Regions from separate parts of the Georhizobium sp. MAB10 genome, predicted to be linked through region 3. Evidence: predicted binding sites of a transcription regulator. Region 3 holds the regulator's gene; each other region holds the start of a gene.
What was found. The regulator LexA, encoded in region 3, represses DNA repair genes until DNA is damaged. The targets are predictions, from matches to a motif close to TGTTCNNNNTGTGTTCNG.
Positions count from the first base shown of each region.

Region 1: a site for LexA is predicted at 3,780-3,797, ahead of PU133_RS16115 (glycosyl transferase). Genes of this name have one in related genera too.
Region 2: a site for LexA is predicted at 2,391-2,408, ahead of parE (DNA topoisomerase IV subunit B). Genes of this name have one in related genera too.

Region 1 covers NZ_CP118314.1:3,363,291-3,368,464, forward strand. Annotated here, with positions in the region: gene PU133_RS16100 (tetratricopeptide repeat protein) at 1-1,720, shown strand, start outside; gene PU133_RS16105 (4-(cytidine 5'-diphospho)-2-C-methyl-D-erythritol kinase) at 1,790-2,689, shown strand; gene moaB (molybdenum cofactor biosynthesis protein B) at 2,686-3,252, shown strand; gene PU133_RS16115 (glycosyl transferase) at 3,215-3,721, opposite strand; gene PU133_RS16120 (PA0069 family radical SAM protein) at 3,851-5,008, shown strand.
Region 2 covers NZ_CP118314.1:2,324,375-2,329,548, reverse strand. Annotated here, with positions in the region: gene sugE (quaternary ammonium compound efflux SMR transporter SugE) at 103-420, opposite strand; gene PU133_RS10875 (hypothetical protein) at 663-800, opposite strand; tRNA gene PU133_RS10870 (tRNA-Lys) at 897-972, opposite strand; gene PU133_RS10865 (hypothetical protein) at 1,116-1,325, opposite strand; gene PU133_RS10860 (hypothetical protein) at 1,406-2,299, opposite strand; gene parE (DNA topoisomerase IV subunit B) at 2,490-4,547, shown strand; gene PU133_RS10850 (DUF2336 domain-containing protein) at 4,548-5,174, opposite strand, start outside.
Region 3 covers NZ_CP118314.1:2,649,983-2,655,156, forward strand. Annotated here, with positions in the region: gene moaC (cyclic pyranopterin monophosphate synthase MoaC) at 1-256, shown strand, start outside; gene glp (gephyrin-like molybdotransferase Glp) at 259-1,476, shown strand; gene lexA (transcriptional repressor LexA) at 1,575-2,306, shown strand; gene PU133_RS12600 (ComEC/Rec2 family competence protein) at 2,300-4,690, opposite strand; gene gltX (glutamate--tRNA ligase) at 4,998-5,174, shown strand, end outside.

The sequences.
Region 1 (5,174 bases), 710 kb from region 3:
CGCATTCCTGGCAGCGCGCACCGCGGATGTGGATCGGGATACGGCATCGGCCATCGGTTTCTATGCCCGTGCGCTCGCCTTCGATCCGGGCAACAACGAGATCAAGCAGCGGCTGATGCTTGCCCACATCGCCGAGGGTCAGTTCGATGAAGGGCTGATTCTTGCCGAAGAACTGAAGGACGATGCCTCGATCGAGCGGGCAACGGATCTGATCCGCGCCGTCGAAGCACTCCGCAACCGGGAATTCAACACGGTCGAAACCTTGCTCGACTATGATGGCGTGAACGAGCTCGACCGGCTGCTTTCCGGTTTGCTGCGCTCCTGGGCACGGCTTGGCCAGGGCGAGACCGACGAAGCGTTGACGATGATCGACGAGCTTCAAGGGCCGGAGTGGTACGGCATCTTCCTCAACTTCCATGGCGGATCGATCGCGGCTGCCGGCGGCAACGTCGCCGAGGCGCGCAGCCGGCTGAATGCTGCGATCACCGACCAGGCTGGCGGCGGTGCGGCACCTGACACTTATATGCGCGCCGTCATGGCGCTTGCGGCGCTGGAAGCGCGTGAGGGCAACCAGCAGGCCGCCCTCGACGTGATTTCCACGGGCGAGACCTTCTCGCCCGACTACGCGCCTCTGACCGCATTGCGCCAGTCGATCGAAGGCGGCGAGAATCCGCCTTCGGACATCGACACCGCGCAGGATGGTGCCGCCTCGGTGCTTCATACCGTGGCCGCAGCGTTGAACCGCGAAGGCGCCGAAGAGATCGTGACGCTCTATCTTCAGCTGGCGCGCGTTCTGGATCCGGAAAATGCCGCGACACTCATTCTTCTCGGCGGGCTTGCCGAAAACATGGAGCGGTCTGAACAGGCAATCGCGATCTACGAGAGCATTCCGGAAGATTCGCCGATGCGCCGCATCGCAGAACTGCAACTTGGGCTTAACCTCGCCGATCTTGGCCGGACGGATGAAGCGAAGGCCTATCTGCAGTCGCTGATCGAAGCCGATCCGAACGACATGCGCTCCTACCTCGCCTATGGCAGCGTGCTTTCCTCGGCCGAGCAATATGACGAGATGGCCGCCAATTACGACCGCGCCGCCGAGGTGATTGGTGACGGTGCGGAGCGCCGGCATTGGAACATCTTCTTCCAGCGCGGTATCGCTTACGAGCGCCTGAAAGAATGGGAGCAGGCCGAGCCGAACTTCCTGAAGTCGCTGGAGCTCTTCCCTAACCAGCCGCAGGTGCTGAACTATCTCGGTTATTCCTGGGTCGACATGAACATGAACCTCGACGAGGGCATGGAGATGATCGAGCAGGCGGTCGCGCTGCGCCCGAACGATGGTTACATCGTCGATTCGCTGGGCTGGGCCCATTACCGCCTCGGCGACTACGAAGCCGCGGTTCAGGAGCTGGAGCGCGCTGTGGAACTGCGCCCGGCAGATCCGACGATCAACGATCATCTTGGCGATGCCTATTGGCGGGTGGGCCGCAGGCTCGAAGCTGTGTTCCAATGGAACCGCGCTTTGACGCTCGAGCCAGAAGACGATCAGATCCCGTTGATCCAGGCGAAGATCGAGGACGGTTTGGACGACACGCCGCCGCCCGCAACGGCCAATGGTGGACCTGAAGAGGGCCGGACGCCCCCGGCTGTCGCCGATCCCGACGAGCGCTCCGATCTGCCTGAGTTGCACCGCACCTTCACACGGGATGTCGTTGCCTGCTAAGCCATGGCAGCCACAATCGATCGGGATGCCACCCCTTCGGCCGGTTCGGCTGCAGGTGACCTTCGTGCGATGACGCGGGATGGTGCTGTCACCTCGCTCGTCACGCAGCATGCGGCCGCCAAGATCAATCTCGCGCTTCATGTGACCGGTCGGCGTTCAGACGGGTATCATCTGCTCGAAACGCTGGTCGTGTTCACCGAAGCCGGCGACACCCTGACGATCGAACCAGCGGCATCGCACAGTCTGGTGCTTTCGGGGCCGTTCAGCGACAAGCTCTCACAACATGAAGACAACCTCGTCAGCCGCGCCCGCGACCGCTTGCGGTCGGCGCTTGCGGCAGATGGCCGGAGTGCACCGCCGGTAGCGATCCATCTCGACAAGCATCTTCCGATCGCTTCCGGCATAGGCGGAGGTTCCGCAGATGCGGCGGCTGCGCTGCGCGCGCTTCAGGCGATGTGGCATGCAGAAGATATCGATCTCAGAGCGTTGGCGCGCGATCTCGGGGCCGATGTCCCGATGTGCCTGTCCCGCCAGCCTCAACTGGCCAGCGGCATCGGCGAGCAGACGAAGGCGATCGAAGGGTTTCCGGCCCTCGATCTCGTGCTCGTCAATCCGGGCGTGCATGTGTCGACGCCGGCGGTGTTCGCCGCGCTTAGCCGCAAGGACAATCCGCCGCTGCCCTCTGTGTCAGGTCTCTCGACGCCGAGCAGCGTGATCCACTATCTGCGCGAGACGCGCAACGACCTGCAGCCTGCCGCGATCGAATTAGCGCCGGAAATCGAACAGGCGCTCGACGCCCTGGAGGCGAGCGGCGGCCTCTTCGCTCGCATGTCGGGATCGGGCGCGACATGTTTCGGCCTCTATGCCGATCCACATCAGGCGGCACGCGCGGCCGCCCAAATCGCAGAACACGCGCCGCACTGGTATGTGAAAGCAACCCGCAGCTTCGCCACGGAGAAGAGCCGATGAGCCGTATCGACGAAACCCGTTCCTTCGTTCCCGTCGGTATCGCGGTGCTGACGGTCTCCGACACGCGTTCGATCGCAGAGGACCGTTCCGGCGACACGCTGGTCGCACGCATCGAGGAGGCCGGGCATGTGCTGAAAGAGCGGGCGATCGTCACCGACGATATTCCGGCCATTCGCGAACAGGTGCTCAAATGGAGCAAGCGGGCGGACATCGACGTGATCATCTCGACCGGCGGGACGGGATTTACCGGTCGCGACGTCACGCCCGATGCTCTCGAGCCGATCTTCGAGAAGCGGATGGACGGATTTTCCGAAGTCTTCCACCGAATTTCCTATGACAAGATCGGCACCTCCACCATCCAGTCGCGGGCGACCGGCGGCGTGGTGAACGCGACCTTCGTCTTCGTGCTGCCCGGCTCCCCCGGAGCCTGCAAGGATGCCTGGGACGGCATCCTGAAGCTGCAGCTCGACTACCGGCACATGCCGTGCAATTTCGTGGAAATCATGCCGCGGCTCGACGAGCACCTCAAGCGCGGCGCGGCGACCGCCCGGCCGGCACAATAGCGCAATCCAGCGTCACCGGCTTGACCAGCTTCGCCACGTCGCGAAGGCCAACGGTCCCTTCGAGCCTCGGCGCGATGGCGCTTTTCTTGACGACAAGCCCGAAAGCGAGCGCCGAGCGCTGCTGGCGGAAGCGTTCCAGTACCGACGCCCGCACCTGTTGCGCGCGCTTGAAACGCGCCGGGCGACCATCATAGGCAAGATGCGATGCCAGACGGTCGATCCAGCCAGGCAGCATCCGCGCCCCCGGCTCGATCATCATCAACCAGTCCGAGCGCGCCCTCAGCAGCGCCTCATGGACCTCCGAAGACGGGCGTATCCGGCAACCGGCGGCATCCGCGACGGTGCGGGACGCTTCGTTCATGCCACGATCGATGATGGTGACATCGCTGATGACGCCTTCGACCGCACCGGGCACGAGCATGGCGAGCGTCATCGCCAGCGCTTCGTCATCCTGGCCTGCTTCTATCAAAACGGAGATCATCCTCTCGATTTAGACTATTGCAGCGCACAATGCCAATGCCGCTAAATGTTCTTGTTTTGTTTCACTTGGTCGTATAGGAATAAAGTCATCAACACGCGATTCCCGATGGAGGCGCAGATGACGGCCCTGACCAACCTGAAGAACACAGCGTTTTCGGAACTGCATCGGCCGGATATTGCGGACTTCCTGGTCCGGCAATCGGAACTGCGGGTCAGCGACGAGCGTCGGCGCGGCCGTGGTGCGGGTCTCAATCCTGCAGGCAGGTTCGAGACCGAGAGCCGTCATGTGTTCGACGATGGCTGGGAAAGTCTGGAAGACTTGCCGCCGTTCCAGACCAAGGTGCAGGTCGAGAAGCCGCGGACGATCATCACGCGCAACCAGTCACCCGACATTTCCTTCGATCGGTCGATCAATCCCTATCGTGGGTGCGAGCATGGTTGCATCTATTGTTTCGCCCGGCCGACCCACAGCTATATGGGCCTCTCCGCCGGTCTGGATTTCGAATCACAGCTCTTCGCCAAACCCGATGCGGCAAAGCTTCTGGAGCGCGAGTTGGCGAAGCCGGGCTACGTGCCGCGCTCCATCGCGATCGGCACCAACACCGACCCCTACCAGCCGATCGAGCGCGAATGGCGCATCATGCGGCAGGTCCTGGAAGTGCTGTCTGCCGCCAACCATCCTGTCGGCATTGTCACCAAGTCGGCATTGGTGACACGCGACATCGATATCCTCGGCCCGATGGCGGAGAAGGGTCTTGCCAAGGTGGCTCTGTCGATCACCACGCTCGACCGCAAGCTCGCCCGCAGCATGGAGCCGCGTGCATCGACACCAGCGAAACGCCTGGAAGCCGTGCGCACACTGAGCGAAGCCGGCATACCGGTTTCGGTAATGACGGCGCCGATCATTCCGGGGCTCAACGATCACGAGATCGAGCGGCTTCTCGACTCTGCGGCGGCGGCAGGCGCCAAGGAAGCAGGCTACGTGCTTTTGCGGTTGCCGCATGAGGTGAGCCCTCTCTTTCGCGACTGGCTGCTGCGCAACTATCCGGACCGCTACCGGCATGTGATGTCGCTCATCCGGTCGATGCGGGATGGGAAGGATTACGATGCGGAGTTCGGCAAGCGGATGCGTGGGGCCGGTCCCTATGCCTGGCAGCTTGGGCGCCGCTTCACGCTTGCCGCCAAGCGGGTTGGCCTGAACACGAGCCGGAGGCAGCTGCGCACCGACCTCTTCGTCCCGCCGCTCGGCAATGGGGTTCAATTGGCGCTGCTTTGAGCTTGACGCGCATTTCGCTTTGACAGACGCCGTCCGCCGCAAACGCGGCGCCTGTCATGGTCTCGAGCAAAACGGCCGGCCCTGCCCCATCCGTCGCCCGTTTCGAGACCCCGATGGACGGGCCGTCGCATCCGATGGATGTGGCGGCCCGCCCTCGCTTTTGTTG
Region 2 (5,174 bases), 330 kb from region 3:
ATGCAGACAGTTGCAGACCTCAGCCTCGCGCCGAGGGCTGCGATGGACACTGAAACGGCCATCCCCGGGACAGATCCGCGGATGGCCGTTTGCTTCTGATGATCAGCTGCTCGCGAGCTTCAGCCCGGCGATGCCGAGAACGATGAGGCCGATGCTGGCGATTCGGGCCGGCGATGCCAGTTCCCCGAAAAAGAGAATGCCGAACGTCGCCGTGCCGACGGCACCGAGGCCCGTCCACACGGCATAGGCCGTGCCAAGCGGCAGATCGCGCATGGCAATGGAAAGCAACCAGATGCTGATCCCCATCGCGCCGATTGTCAGGATGACCGGGGTTGGTCGCGAGAACCCATCGAGGCTTTTCAGCCCGACCGCCCAACCGATTTCGAAAAGTGCTGCAACAACAAGAATAAGCCAGGCCATGCCCGCCTCCATCAAAGGAAGGGGCCGTCCCCGATCGGTTACATTGTCAGAGCTGGCGAAGCCGTCTTCGCCCCCCCGATATCGGACGCCTAAACGCTCAAATCAAGTGCATTTGCCAAATTTTTACGCAGGATTACGTCGGGCTCTGCGCCCGTGTCCGCACCGCTCCGGAACCTCATCCGCATTGCGGTGTTGGACGACTATCGCCGATACAGGAGAAAACGATGCCGAAGGACGGGAATTCAGCGCAGCATGATCGTGGTCCGGCCCAACCGACAGATGTCGATCAGCCGGACACCGCCGATCGCACCATGGCAACCGAAGCGGCGGAACACGAAGTCGACATGCGCAAGGCCAAGAGCAAAGCAGATGGACGGCATGACAACTCGCTGCCATCGACGACAAGAACGCCACCGGATTGACCCGGAGGAATACGGCGACGAGCGAAATCTCGAAGTTGTTATAATATCAGAAAATGGTGAGCCCGCAGGGGGTCGAACCCTGGACCTACTGATTAAAAGTCAGTTGCTCTACCAGCTGAGCTACAGGCTCCCGCCGGGGCGGTGATGCCCCGTGGAATTGGCGCGGAACATAGGCAGGCGCCTGCCGGGGGTCAACCGCAAAAATGCAGTTTGCCGCGTCCGGAACGAGGACTTTTCGTCTCGCTCGGGACGCGGCAGAAAATGGTGTCGATCTTAGAGGTTGCGACCGACTGCGCCGCCTGCGACCGCACCGCCGACACCGCCGACAATGGCGCCGCCCGTACCGGCAATCGCGTTACCGACCACGGCTCCGCCAGCACCGCCCACAACGGCGCCGCCTACGGTCTTCTGGCCGGTCGTGCAACCGGCTGCGCCGAGCGTGGCGACAGCGACAACCGAGAGCGTGGCAATTTTCTTCATCATGGGAAATTCTCCTATTAAAGCGATCGTTAACGTAACCCGCGTCGTCGCTTAGGGTTCCCAAACTTCTGATGACGGTTGCATCAGCGACCATTCGCCAGCACGAAATTCAGCGTGTCGCGCCAGTCGATCATGCGGATGGGAGTGCCGTGGCTGCCGGTGGCAAAAAGATGAAACCGCGCTGGATAGCCGCCACTTGAACGAAGTCGGTCAAAGACGGCGCGTTGAATGCGCCAGTCATAGACACGGTCGTTCTCGCCATGCCCGAAGACGATCGGCAGCCGGGCACGCGCTGCCGCGCTATCAGCTAAAGAGCCATCCGGCACGCCGCCGAGCAGAACCAGCCCGCCGAGCTCGGAGGCCAGCGCTCCATCGCGCGCAGCTGCGAGACACAGCGCGCTCCCCATCGAGCCACAAGCCAGCACGATCGGCGCTTGCGGCGAGACCTGCCTCGAATGGGCAAACAACGCTCGGATCACCCCCTGCCCACCGGCCTCGAAATCTGGAAGGCTCGGCACGTAATAGGTGCCGCCATTGCGAGTCGCGAGGTTCTTCAGCCGGTTGAAATTGCCACCGAAGCGCCAGTCGTCGGAACCTAGCCTGCGGTCGCCGTCGCGGCCGTGCACGAAGATGACGACGAAGCGTGCGCCGGCTTCCACGCCGAACTCGTTGACGGTGACCTGACCCGCCCCGTTTGCGATGACGCGTTCGCGCGCCGCGCGATTGACCGAAAGATCGACATAGGCGCGTTTGGCGCGACGTTCCGGAATCTCGTCCCGGCCATTGATGTCGCGCATCTCCCGGTAGTCATAGCGCCGGAAAGCGCCATCCGCACTCTCCTCGATCACCGCAGGATGGGCGAACAGGTCGTCCTTAAACGGCGCTATGTCCGTCGCCGCGGCGGGAGCCGCCGCAGCCATCGCCATCAGGCATATCAGCACCGCCCGTCCCATGATCGTCCACCACTTGATTGTCACGACCCGGCGTCTCCCCTTCCTCATTGGCTCGATATCCCCTATTCGTGCCGCCACTGGCCATCGTTTCATGTGGGCAACCGTGCGCAGTACCGTGAACACAAAGAGAACACGGCTCGCGTGCCAGAACGCCATCTGTCACACTGCGCAGGTGATTCGGCCACAATTCACGCCTTGGGACTGAAGCATAGCCATGGACGACAGCAACGATCTTTTCGCGACAATCCCAAGCGTCGGCCCCGCTGCCGCTCCGGCAAAGCGGCCAGCCATTGCGGAGCCTCAGCGCCAGGCTCCGAAAGCGCAAAAGCCGCGGGATGGCGAAGGCGATTATTCGGCTGCGGACATCGAAGTGCTGGAAGGCCTGGAGCCGGTGCGTCGCCGGCCGGGCATGTATATCGGCGGCACCGACGAAAAGGCACTCCACCATCTCTTCGCCGAAGTCATCGACAACTCCATGGACGAGGCCGTCGCCGGCCACGCCAATTTCATCGATGTCGAATTGTCGGCCGATGGCGTGTTGTCCGTCACCGACAACGGACGCGGCATCCCCGTCGACCCCCATCCGAAGTTCAAGGACCGCTCCGCGCTCGAAGTGATCATGACCACGCTGCATGCGGGCGGCAAGTTCGACAGCAAGGTCTACGAGACGTCGGGCGGCCTGCACGGCGTCGGCATCTCCGTCGTCAACGCGCTTTCCGAAGAACTGACGGTCGAAGTTGCGCGCAACCGCAAGCTCTACCGCCAGCGCTTCTCGCGCGGCGTGACGCTCGGGCCGTTGGAAGAGGTGGGCGAAGTCCAGAATCGCCGCGGCACGCGCGTCTCCTTCAAGCCTGACCATCAGATCTTCGGCCAGAATGCGCGGTTCGATCCTGCCCGCCTCATGCGCATGGCGCGCTCCAAGGCGTATCTCTTCGGCGGCGTCGAAATCCGCTGGTCCTGCGCGCCCGAGCTGGTTGCCGAGAAGCCCGACGTTCCGGAAAAGGCCGTCTTCCATTTCCCCGGCGGCCTGAAGGATTATCTGCAGGCCTCGCTCGGCAAGGACTTTACCGTCACCAACGAGATCTTCGCCGGCAAGACAACCAAGACCGGCGGCCACGGCACGGTAGAATGGGCCGTAACCTGGTTCGGTGGCGATCCTTTCGTGCAGTCCTATTGCAACACGATCCCGACGCCCGAAGGCGGCACGCACGAGGCGGGCCTGCGCATCGCGCTGACGCGCGGTCTCAAGGCCTATGCGGAGCTCACCGGCAACAAGCGCGCCTCGATCATATCGACGGAAGACGTGATGATCTCGGGCGCGGCGATGCTGTCGGTCTTCGTGCGCGAACCGGAATTCGTCGGCCAGACGAAGGACAAGCTCGCCACAGTCGAGGCGCAGCGCCTCGTCGAAAACGCGCTGCGCGATCCCTTCGACCACTACCTCGCCGACCAGCCGGCCGAAGCGGCGAAGCTGCTCGACTGGGTGCTCGACCGCGCCGATGAGCGTGTGCGCCGGCGCAAGGAAAAGGAAATCAACCGCAAGAGTGCGGTGAAGAAGCTGCGCCTGCCCGGCAAGCTAGCCGATTGCACGCAGACGGCGGCACAAGGCGCTGAACTCTTCATCGTCGAGGGCGATTCGGCCGGTGGCTCGGCCAAGCAGGCGCGCAACCGGCAGACGCAGGCGATCCTGCCGCTCCGCGGCAAGATCCTGAACGTCGCCAGCGCCGGCCGCGACAAGCTCACGGCAAACCAGCAGATCGGCGATCTCATCCAGGCGCTCGGTTGCGGCACGCGCGCCAAGTACCGTGACGACGATCTGCGCTATGACCGCGTGATCATCATGACCGACGCCGATGTCGACGGCGCGCATATCGCATCGCTGCTCATCACGTTCTTCTACCAGGAAATGCGCGGCCTGGTGGACAACGGTCACCTCTATCTGGCCATCCCGCCGCTCTATCGCATGACGCAGGGATCGCGCACGCTCTATGCCCGCGACGACGCGCATCGGGTGGAACTGCTGGAAACGGAGTTCAAGGGCCGCGGCAAGGTCGAAATCGGCCGCTTCAAAGGCCTCGGCGAAATGCTGCCGGCGCAGTTGAAGGAAACCACCATGGATCCCGCGAAGCGGACGCTGCTGCGCGTCTCCATCGATGCCGAGGATCTGGAAGGTACCGCGATCGCGATCGACGACCTGATGGGCACCAAGCCGGAGGCACGCTTCCGCTTTATCCAGGAACGCGCGGCCTTCGCCGAGAATCTGGATATCTGATCAGGCCGCGCGAACGCTTGCGAGCGCAAGTGCGTCGGCGCGCGCACATTGGCGGCGATGGGCGAGATTGAGCTTCTCGACGAGCGTCAGAAGCTCCGCCACTTCCGGATGCTCGGCCGCGTCGCGCTGATGCAACTCGATCAATGTGCGGGCGAGATGCGATGGCGTCGCGATCCTGCCTCTGCTCGAGGCGTCGCGCCAAACGAGCGTCGCCGAAATGAAGACCGTCAACAGGCGCCCCGGCAGGCCGATTGCACCATAGAGCGCGCGGATGGCCGGCACGCGCCCATCGACGACGATGGCGCGCACCCGGGCTTCGGGTTGTCCGGAGATGGCAACCACGGCTGCCACGAAGAAATCGAGCTTGCCGCTGGCAAGTGCATGCATCAGCAATGCGGGCGTAAGGCGCCCCTCAGCGCGCAGATGCTCGGCCAGACCAGGCAAGGCAGCAGTGTTGCCGTCCCCGGCAAGCGTCAGCGTCGCCTGCATCTGCGTCTCCGTCACCACGCGCTCGGCCCGCCGCTCGCCAATCACGTTGCGCACGAGATCGAACTGCGAGAGCGCGGTTGCGACAGCGCCCATCAACCGATGGCGGACATCGGCCGGGAGATCGTCCCGTTCCACGAG
Region 3 (5,174 bases):
GCTGACCAAGGTTGCGGTCACCGTCGAGGCGGTCGACACCCTGCCCGGCCTGCGCGTCGAGGCCATGGCGCGCCTCAAGGGCCAAACAGGGGTCGAGATGGAAGCACTGACGGCGGTTTCGGTCGCCTGCCTCACCCTCTACGACATGGCAAAAGCCGTTGACAAGGCGATGGAAATCACCGGGGTCCGGCTGCTCTCCAAGACCGGCGGCAAGTCGGGCGACTGGAACCATCCGGGCAGCGGCGGGGCCCGCTGATCATGGCGCTGCTTCCCGTCGACGATGCACTCGAACTGATTCTCGCCGACGCCCGAACGATTGCCGATATCGAACACGTTCCGCTCCATGAAGCATGGGGTCGGATCGTCGCCGAGCCTCTGATCGCCATGCGCGACCAGCCGCCTTTTCCTGCCTCGGCCATGGATGGATACGCCGTCATTGCGGCGGATACGGCAGAGCCGGGTGCGACGCTGCGGGTTATCGGCGAATCGGCAGCCGGGCACGGGTTCACGGGCGCCATCGGACGCGGCGAGACCGTCCGTATCTTCACCGGCGCGCCGGTTCCGGAAGGCGCGGATGCGATTCTCATCCAGGAAAACGCACGGCCACTCGAAAAGACCATGATCGAGGTGATCGAGCCGGTGCAGGTCGGGCGGTTCGTGCGGCGTGCAGGTCTCGACTTCCATCGTGGCGAGACGGTGATCGCCAAGGGCGCGATGCTCGATGCAGGCCGGCTGACGCTGGCAGCAGCCATGAACCTCCCCGCCCTGCCCGTGCATCGGCGCCCGCGCGTCGCCATTCTGGCGACCGGCGACGAGCTCGTGCCGCCGGGTGCCGATCCACGCGACGATCAGATCATCGCGTCGAACAGTTTTGGCGTCGCCGCCATCGTCAGGGAAGCGGGCGGCGAACCGATCGACCTCGGCATTGCTGCCGATACGCTGGATGGCCTGAACCGATCGATCGACTCCGCCCAGGCGGCCGGCGCCGATATTTTGGTGACGCTTGGCGGCGCCTCGGTTGGTGATCACGACCTGGTTCGCAAAGTGCTGGAATCGCGCGGTCTCGAGCTTGCCTTCTGGAAGATCGCAATGCGGCCGGGCAAGCCGCTGATGAGCGGCCGCATCGGCCCGATGCATGTTCTCGGGCTTCCGGGCAACCCTGTCTCGAGCCTTGTCTGCTCGCACGTCTTCCTGACGCCTCTGATCGCAAAGCTCGTCGGCCGCACCCATCATGTGCAGGCGGTCGACGCAATCCTCGACGTAGACCTGGCCGAAAACGACGTGCGCCAGGATTATCTGCGCGCGGCGATGAGCCGACGGGCGGATGGAACGTTGGTCGTCAGGCCGGCCACCAAGCAGGATTCCTCCATGATGCGCGTGTTCGCCGAGGCAGACGGCCTCGTCGTCCGGCCACCATTTGCTCCCGCGGCCAAGGCAGGAGACACTGTGCGGGCAATCCTGCTGCGACGAATCTAGCCGTCGGTTTCCCTGTTGGACTTGCGGAACACAAAAGGAACAGATAGAGTGTGTTCCACATTTGTTTCCATCCGATCAAGCGGGGGCCTAAGCAGCCGATGTTGACGCGTAAGCAGCAGGAACTGCTTCTTTTCATCCATGAGCGCCTGAAGGAAAGCGGCGTGCCGCCATCCTTCGACGAGATGAAAGAAGCCCTCGATCTCGCGTCCAAATCGGGGATCCACCGCCTCATCATCGCGCTAGAGGAACGTGGCTTCATTCGCCGTCTGCCAAACCGTGCGCGTGCGCTGGAAGTCATCAAGCTGCCGGATAGCTACAACGCGGCAGTGCCTCAGCGTCGCGGCTTTTCGCCGAGTGTCATCGAAGGATCGCTTGGCAAGACGCCGAAGCCCGAGATCGCAGCCGAGCGCCGCCAGAGCGAGATGCCGCGCGACAACGACAATCGCGCCATCAGCGTGCCCGTCATGGGCCGCATCGCGGCGGGTGTGCCGATCTCCGCCATCCAGAACAATACCCATTCGATTGCCGTGCCGCCGGATATGCTGGGCGGCGGCGAGCACTACGCGCTCGAGGTCAAGGGCGACTCGATGATCGAAGCCGGCATCTTTGACGGCGACACGGTCATCATCAAGAATTCGTCGACGGCCAATCCAGGCGACATCGTCGTGGCTCTGGTCGACGACGAGGAAGCGACGTTGAAGCGTTTCCGTCGCAAAGGTGCGTCGGTCGCGCTCGAGGCCGCCAACCCGGCCTACGAAACGCGGATTTTCGGACCGGATCGCGTCAAGATCCAGGGCAAGCTCGTCGGGCTCATCCGGCGCTATCACTGATCGATGCTGTCGGCAGCTCTTCTGTCTTCGCTCATGTGTGTGTTGACGGAAGAGGCGTCATCCCCGCCAGGCTCGGTAAAACTGCCCGTTCTCCAGTCATAATAGCGGTGCCGCGTCCAGGCGCGCATTCGGCCGGCAGACTGCTCGAAGCGGAACGTCGGCTGCGGGTCGAATTGTGTACCCGACCCCGTGCCCGCCGCTCGCGCCTCGTTCGCCGCGAAGCCTTCTCCCGTCGACGCCGCGTAGACGGCGATCGCGCCGGTTTCACGCAGTGTACGGGCGGTGAAGAGCTTCGCGCCGGAGCGGCATTGGCGCATCGACAGCGGTATCGGAATGATGGCGATATCGGTCATGTCGCATGCGGGACCGACATAGGCCGGCTCCTCCAGCCACGCGACCATTGTGCCGTTTTCCAGCCGTGCGACGCAAAACGCGCCTCGGCGGCATTGGAACACGCCGATCATTTGCCCGTCATCCAATTCGCGGACTGCCTGGCGCATCATCCCATAGGCAATGGCAGGGTCGATCTCGGCTTCAGCTTCGTCCGGATCGGAAGTCATCTCGTCTAACAACAGTTGGGCTTGGTCGTCGACAGCGACGATTGGCGGGACATGGGTCGCAAGCCGGGTTGCCGTTGCCCATTGATCGAAGATGAAGCTGCTCGGACGCGCTCGGTTGGTTGCCAGGCCGTCCTCGCGCAGGATCGCGGCCAGCCGAGCGTCCTCGGCAATCAGCAGCAAGGGTCGATCGGCGCGCAGTTCGGCCGCCATAATGAGGGCAGCGGCCAGCGCGGGTATCAAAGCGGCACCTCGCAGCCAGGTTCGCGTAAAAACCAGGATGAGCAGCGCAAGCGACAGAAGCGCCGTAACGGCTCCGGGGATCTTCCCCGTGGCGAAACCATCGCCATAGGCTGCAACATGATGGCCGATGGCGATGACCGCCTCCAACCCCAGCCCCATGATCGTGAGGAAAATCGCGTCGAGGCCGAATGGCATCGTCAGCAGCGCAAGCGTGCCGAAGGGCATGACGATGACCGAAATGACGGGCATCGCAACCACGTTGGCGATCATTCCGTAGCTCGACATGCGGTGGAAATGATGCGCCGAGAAGATCCCCGTCGCCGCGCCGGCAATCAGCGACGTCACGGCCAACCCGAGGATCAGCAATGTCCAGCGCCAGACGAAGCCGGGCTTTGAGGTCGTGAAATCCGGCGTCTTGATCCTGTTGCGCGCTGCCCAGCCGCCATAGGCGGCAATGAGGGCAGCGGTTGCTGCAAAAGACATCTGGAAACCGGGCGATGTCACCGCTGATGGCGTGACGAGGAGAATGAGAAATGCGGCGATCGCGACATTGCGCATGGTCAGCGCAGCCCGGTCGAGCAACACCGCGATCAGCATGACGACCACCATGATCCAGGCGCGCTGTGCGGAGATGACGGCGCCGGAGATCAGCAGGTAGAAGGTGGAGGTGCCGATGGCGCCGAGCGCAGCGAATTTCTTCACCGGCCAGGCCTGGGCGACGCCTGGCACGAGCGCGAAGCCGAGCCGCAGCCCGGTGAACATTAGTGCTGCGGCCAGCGACATATGCAGGCCGGAAATGGACAGGATGTGGGCAAGCCCCGTGATGCGAAAGGCTTCGTTGGTCTCCTCGGAGATCGAGCGACGGTCGGACACCGTCATGGCGGCTGCAACGGCACCCGCGTCACCCGGAATCACCTCCTTGATCCGAAACGCGATCGTTTCGCGGAGTTCAGTCGTCCATCGGGCGATCCGGTTGGCGTAACCTTCTTCGACCTGAGCACCGGGCATGATTCCGGGCGGGCCGTAGAAAAACCCGAAAGCGCCGATGCCGGTGAAATAGGAGTTGAAGGCAAAATCGAACGTGCCGGGCATCGCGGGACCGGACGGTGGCGCAAGTCGCGCCAAGCCGATGATCGATGCACCAATCTCTATATCGGGATGGTCGCTGCGCGCCAGAAGTCGGACGCGTTCGGGCGGCCGGCGCAGCGTCGGGTCATGCGTCGACAGGACTTCGACGAGGTAACGCCAGCGACCCTCCTCATCGATTTCTCGCGACAGCACCCGGCCGGAGATCGTGGTGACCACGGGACTATCCAGAACGGTGATGGCGCGGCGATCCGCCTCCGCTGCTGCGGAGGCCAACCCCGCCAGGATCATGCACAGCGCGGCGAGCAGGTTTCGCAGCCGGCTGGCCGTGAGTGCCGCGGCCAATCCCACAGCGATGGTGAGCCCAAGCGTTGCAACAAACGGCGGATCGCTTGGCAGAATGCGCCAGAGCGCGGCACCTGTCGCGAAGAAGGCGGAGGCCCAGAGAAACAGCGCGCCGTGGCCTCGCTCCTCATCAAGTGCCTGCCTGACACTCAAATGCGACCAGCGTCGGCGCCACGATCGATACGCGGTCGGGATCAGGCGAGGATCTTTGTTCGGATCATGATCGGCATGAGGATCGGCGGGGTCGAACGTAAACGCAGTCCGCTCGCAAGCGGAGCCATTCACTGGCTCGCGTTCAGCATCGGCATGCGCCATCCTGGTCGGGCCCCCTCGCCCGGTCCCAGTATACACCGCAAGCCTTGCGCTGTCGCCCTCGTGTGTTAGATCACCGCCAACAGGACGATGCGGCCTCTAACGGCCCGATCGTTGCTCAACCAGCATCACTCACAGGTTCAAGATCATGTCCGAAGGGATTGTCACCCGCTTCGCGCCTTCGCCCACTGGATACCTCCACATCGGCGGTGCGCGCACGGCGCTGTTCAACTGGCTCTATGCCCAGAACCGGGGCGGCAAGATGCTGCTGCGCATCGAAGATACCGATCGCGCACGCTCGACCGATGCTGCCGTCGACGCCATT